DNA from 2 places in the Paenibacillus sp. MER 180 genome. Region 1 is predicted to be linked to the other one. Evidence: riboswitches for the same ligand, from Rfam matches in the RefSeq annotation. Region 1 holds a riboswitch; the other holds the start of a gene.
What was found. A riboswitch is a leader RNA that binds a small molecule or an ion and turns the genes downstream of it on or off. The one in region 1 is predicted to bind FMN.

Region 1 (3,161 bases):
GCCGCAGTATTGTTGGAGAAGCGGGAACAACACTGTATACAGTTGGCTCTGTGAAGGATATTCCAGGCGTGCGCAAATATGTAGCTGTTGATGGAGGGATGACCGACAACCCTCGACCAGCGCTGTATGAGTCTCGTTATGAGGCACTGCTTGCTAACCGTGCGACTAATGAGTACACGGAGACAGTGTCGATAGCAGGAAAATGCTGCGAAAGCGGCGATATGCTGATTTGGGATGCTGTGCTTCCTGCCGTCCAGCAGGGCGATCTGTTGGCTGTGTCCTGCACAGGTGCGTACAATTATTCGATGGCAAGCAACTATAACCGTATTCCAAGACCAGCTGTCGTGTTCGTGCACAACGGGGAAGCGGATATTGTTGTACGTCGTGAGTCGCATGAAGATATCGTGCGCAATGACTTCATTCCAGCTCGTCTGCGCAAGGAGCCAGCGCTGAAATAGTACGGGATGTGACGATTGCAAGCTCGCGGCAGCAGTTGAATTTCATATCCGAAGTTACACCAGATATGGAAACTATTACATCATCCGATTATCTGTCTTGTCGTGGCATAACGATGAGGCAGAAATCGGGTGTTTTCTTTTTGTTAAGAAATAACGTATAATCGGATGAGCAAGCGTGAGCATTGTACATATGGAAGGAGACGATACATGATGAGCAAATATGCATTGATTGAATTGGAAAAAGGCGGCACGGTGAAAATCCAGCTCCATGAGCAAGAGGCACCAGGTACCGTTGCAAACTTTGAGAAGCTGTCCAACGAAGGTTTCTATAACGGCTTGACATTCCACCGTGTTATTCCGGGCTTTGTAGCGCAAGGCGGTTGCCCGCACGGAACAGGTACAGGCGGCCCAGGCTACACAATCAAATGTGAGACAAAAGGCAACCCGCACAAGCATGAGCGTGGTGTACTTGCGATGGCGCATGCCGGCAAGGATACAGGCGGTTCCCAATTCTACATCACTTACGATGCATTCCCTCACTTGGATGGCGTGCATACGGTATTTGGCAAAATTGTAGAGGGCATGGAGCATGTAGATGCTGTTAAGCAAGGCGACAAGATGAAGCAAGTTACAATCGTGGAAGAATAGAAATAATTGAGGGAAGGCGTGTATGCAGCTTGGCTGCTGCACGTCTTTTTTATTTGAACGCATCTGAATGGTTCCATGCGGTGAAGCGACACAAGTTGCATTTTACCAGGTCAGGTGGTACACTTCTAAGTGCAACATCTTAGAAACTAATTTTATAGCAATACGAATGACAGACCTTCAGGGCAGGGTGAAATTCCCGACCGGCGGTGATGAACTATTCTTGCGTGTGCAAGGTGTTCTTAGTCCGTGACCCGGGTGGATTCGTCCACACGGTGGATCTGGTGCAACTCCAGAGCCGACAGTATAGTCTGGATGGGAGAAGGGGCGTCAGGAGAGAAGAACTCGATAATTAGTTCTTTCAAGTTCTTATTTTCACAATTTCATGAGCATTCCAGGCGAAATGGACGGCGAATACCTGCGTAAGCGTGAGGTTTTCTATTCATCTATCGTCGTATTTGACATATGCGAAATCGTTGCAGTTTGCTGAGAACATCCTTGTTGTCGGTTTTATTTGTCATATACAAATGGAAATTATGCTTATGTGCGTCTATTGTGAAATTAAGTACATACCTGCAAGCTCAATCAATCATGCCCTTCGGAGGATCCGAAGGGCTTTTTTGCGTTAGCCTTGATCTGTTTGTGGAAAGGAGGATACCCAATGTCTGCTGTTATCAATGATGAACTGTACATGCAGCTCGCTGTGAACATGGCAGAGCAGGTGCTTGGACAGACCGATGTGAACCCTGCAGTTGGCTGTGTCATTGTGAACGAGGGACGAATCGTCGGTCTTGGAGCTCATTTGCGGCGTGGTGAAGGCCATGCGGAAGTCCATGCTTTACAGATGGCTGGTGAAGCGGCGAGAGGAGCAACTGCGTATGTGACCCTTGAGCCATGCAGCCACTATGGGCGAACACCGCCTTGCAGTCTGCGATTGATTGAAGCGGGAATTGCCCGTGTCGTGATCGCTTGCGTCGATCCGAATCCAGCGGTTGCAGGGAGAGGAATTGCTCTACTGAAGGATCATGGAATTGGGATAACGTTGGATGTGCTTCGGGAGAGAGGTCTCGCACTGATTGAAATGTTCGCTAAGCATATTACGACCGGCATTCCGTTCGTTACCCTCAAGACAGCAAGTACGCTGGACGGCAAGATCGCTACTTCGACTGGGGACAGCAAGTGGATCTCGAATGAGCGAAGTCGTGAACTCGTTCATTCGATGAGGCACCGTCATCAAGCGATTATGGTAGGCATAGGCACTGTGCTTGCGGATGATCCATCGCTGACAACACGTCTGTCAGTCCCTGGGGTAAACCCAGTGCGCTTGATTGTAGACTCGAAGCTTCGGATCCCTATGGACGCCAACGTCGTAACCGATCAAGCTGCACGAACCTGCATCTTCACAACTGCACGGGCAAGCGGGGAGAAGCGGCGTGAATTGGTGTCCCGAGGCGTGGAGGTCATCGAGTGCGGAGAAGGCGAGAAGGTAGACCTTCGGCAGATGATGGAATGGTGCGGCCAACATGAGATCGGATCCATACTCCTTGAAGGTGGAGGTCGATTGAATGGAGCGATGCTAGAGAAGAAGCTGGTCGACAAAGTTGCAATATTTATGGCTCCGATTGTCGTCGGCGGTCAGCATGCGCCTGGTAGTTTTGTGTTTGAAGGTGTAGAGCGGATGCAGGATGCATACCGGCTTCAGTATGTGGAGGTTGAGAAGTTCGGAGATAATATCTGCATCACTGGATATCCGTTCGGCAAGCGTGAGGTGGAGCATTTGACTCATTCCAGCATAAAGGAGGAGCATAGCAATGTTCACCGGACTCATTGAAGAAGTGGGCTCACTGCAGGCTGTGATGAAGCGAGGCGAGGCGATGGTGCTTCATATCCGAGCATCTAAGGTTCTAGAAGGCATGAAGCTGGGGGATAGCATCGCCGTCAATGGTGTTTGTCTGACCTCAACGTCCTATGATGGCAGCTCCTTCATGGCGGATGTGATGCCGCAGACGTTCCGCCATACGAATTTGAAGGATTTAAGGCCGGGCGATCCGGTCAATC
Region 2 (3,161 bases), on a different contig from region 1:
TACAGCTTATTATAACGAAGATGAATTGTGATTCACAATCCTATTGCTCAATTGAGAGGGAGAGACGCTGCAACTGATCGTACCGTCATGCCAATTGGAGATGGATGATCATACTTACTTCGCTTAGCTTAGAAAGCGTCGGATATATACGGATGAAGTCGGGGAGCGAACTGCTCTAGAATTTCAATACTGTTGATGGAACCCGCAATAAATCCGTTATCGAACAATTCGCATGGTCGCTGATAACCTAGCAGCATGGTTGTGAGTGCTCTAATGTTCATGGACAGGGTGTTGGTCGTGTTGACAGCGGTAAGAACCTGATTCCTATCTTGAGAGTGAATAGCAGCTTGCCCGTTGTCAAAATGAATGACAACATTGTTCCACGGAGCCTGGTCGTCACTTATGTATATAGAGAGGGGAAGGTGTACAGGTACAGGTGCAAACGTATATTGCTGTAGAAATAAAGTGATATCTACAATTCGTGCCATGACAAATGGTTGTATGGTACGCACAATTCGTGGAAGGTTCAAGGCAAAAAACAGGCGCTCATTCTCACAAAGACGCATATTTACTTGCTCTAGCATAGAATCATGCTGACAAATATAATTCCATAGCCCCTGTCTAGAATCCCTTGTAACGCACATGAATTCATGTACATGCATAGCATTGTTTTTTATCTCATACAACATATACCCTTGAGGATGCGAATGCTCGTCATAATACACCGCCGCGGTGCGATTATGATAGTGATCAAGCCACCATTCGTGATCGCGAACGATCATACCTGAATGCTGCGATGACCATGCGTCATATACCGTTTCAATATCTATAGAATGCGTATCCTTGGTATAGCGGCGAACAACGCCTGTCGGTTCAGGGTTAAATGGAATAAGATCATGACGGGTAAATTGGCAGGTCATGCGGTCACTGAAGACTTCCCAGCCTGCTTTGCGATAGAAGGGGATGGAGAAAGGATAGAGCATGGATATAGAAGTTCCCGCGGCCTGCATCACACGTAGTGAGTGGTGCAGCAATTGCTTGGCATATCCTTTGCGTCGAAATTCAGGATAGGTGGCAACCCCACCGATTCCCCCCATTTTCAGCTTATTCTGACCAATATAGATGTGAAAAGGAAGGATATGAAGCTTCGCAGCGAGCTTGCCTTCATCGTACACGCCAAAAATCTCATGTTTCCCCATCTTATGCAAATATTCATCATAGTCTCCAGAATCAACGCTGTACTGGAAAGAATACTCGGATAGCGATATGGCTTCAGAAAACTGTTTCTTGTTCAAACGAACAATTGACATGAACAATCCTCCTCAATATATGATTGTGCAGCTATATATGATCTATTGTAGATGAAATAGACAGAGATGCAATGATTGAGTGAAGAAGGTTTGGTTGAAAACTTGGGAGTGGTAATATATGCAAATGGTGAAAACTTTCATGAAAATGCGAAATGTCATATTGCTCAATCTGAAAATCTAGATATAATGAAGTCAGGGCATGTCAAGGACGCAACAGCATGCTACTATGTGGATTGAATATGGATCTTCAGGGCAGGGTGAAATTCCTGACCGGCGGTATGGGTGCAGCTGCGCCCGAGCCCGCGACTCGCTGTTCGCTTACTCGGTTACTGTAACATGTAAGCATAGAACGGATGAACAGCGACTGACTTGGTGAGAAGCCAAGGCCGACGGTATAGTCCGGATGGAAGAAGATCTCGCACACGTTGTTTGGTACAACTGCATACAACAACAGGTCTAATGCGAATTTTTCTCTTCTGCATGTCTAGATCCTATATTCAACAACCTTGGAGGTTATTGAATATGGAACATCGTATCCAGGCCGACACACGCATGAGCGGCTCCGCAAGAGGAGTATGGTTCGTCGCGATGGGAGCGGCACTGTGGGGGATTGGCCCACTGTTCCGGGTATGGGTCATGGAGTCTATGACTTCCACCCAAATTGTATTGATTGAGCATCTGATGCTCGCCTTGTACGCGATACCGGTGTTATGGATGCACCGGAAAGAGCTGCGCAACTGCACATGGAAGCATGTACTGGCATTGCTGTTCCTGTCATGGGGCGGCTCAGTAATAGCCACCATTATGTTTACAGAAGCATTTGCACATGGTGATGCGAATGGAGTACTGCTATTGCAGAAGCTTCAACCAGTCTTTGCTATCATTTTAGCGCGGCTGTTGTTGAAGGAGACACTTCCGCGTCGCTTCTCACTGCTGCTTATTCTTGCTATTATCGGTACGTATTTATTGACTTTTGGATGGTCATTGCCAATTGGGCATTACAATGAAGTCATTGGCTTCAGCAGTCTATTGGCACTTGGAGCAGCATTCCTATGGGGCGGTTCCACAGTTATGGGACGGTTGCTTCTCGACAAAATGGAATATGAGACGGTCACATCGCTGCGATTTGTGATGGCACTCCCTCTGCTCATTGTGCTGACATCATGGGAGTCTCCAAGCTGGAATTTCGCCGCATCAGAATGGGGAACGCTGTCGTTCTACATCTTCTTGCAGGCCCTTCTTCCAGGATTGGTTAGTCTCTTGCTGTATTATCGCGGTCTATCCACTACTAAGGCCTCTTATGCGACTCTAGCTGAGTTGTCATTCCCATTGGTAGGGATGATGATGAACTGGTTCGTGTTCCATCAGGCGGTCACTGCAGCGCAAATTTCAGGCTTCGTTCTCATCTGGATTGCGTTGTATATGGTATCAAGACAAAATTAATCGGCGGTGGCAGTGCAATGATTCTTAATGAAGTTGCTGTCAATCGTCTTCCATAAATGATAAGAGACCCTGTCTGCTATGCCTTGAACGCATAGCAGACAGGGTCTCTTATGTTAGTTAGGTTAGAAGAAAGAATTGATAGCGACAAGAATGATGATAGCTCCGCTTAGCACCGTGCTGAATTGTCCTACTGTATAGCGTCCTATGCGAATGTTGGCCATCTTCTGCCCAAGCACGGCACCCAGCCACAATGTGACAAAACTGCCGATCGCTGCGGTTAGGGATATGGCGAGCGGTGATAATCCGATAAGTCCAGCACTTAGGCCATTTGTAAGCGCATTGGCAGACAGTGCAACGCCAAGCACAGCTGCTTCCCATAAGTTAATCGTCCCCGATTTATCCTTATCC

Region 2: another riboswitch for FMN. It lies ahead of M3661_RS10260 (DMT family transporter); the one in region 1 lies ahead of ribD (bifunctional diaminohydroxyphosphoribosylaminopyrimidine deaminase/5-amino-6-(5-phosphoribosylamino)uracil reductase RibD).

Annotation. Positions count from the first base shown of each region.
Region 1 covers NZ_JAMAVT010000003.1:260,111-263,271, forward strand. Annotated here, with positions in the region: gene lysA (diaminopimelate decarboxylase) at 1-458, shown strand, start outside; gene M3661_RS06175 (peptidylprolyl isomerase) at 669-1,106, shown strand; FMN riboswitch at 1,276-1,434, shown strand; gene ribD (bifunctional diaminohydroxyphosphoribosylaminopyrimidine deaminase/5-amino-6-(5-phosphoribosylamino)uracil reductase RibD) at 1,765-2,934, shown strand; gene ribE (riboflavin synthase) at 2,915-3,161, shown strand, end outside.
Region 2 covers NZ_JAMAVT010000005.1:195,255-198,415, reverse strand. Annotated here, with positions in the region: gene M3661_RS10265 (GNAT family N-acetyltransferase) at 129-1,310, opposite strand; FMN riboswitch at 1,550-1,729, shown strand; gene M3661_RS10260 (DMT family transporter) at 1,833-2,753, shown strand; gene ytaF (sporulation membrane protein YtaF) at 2,876-3,161, opposite strand, start outside.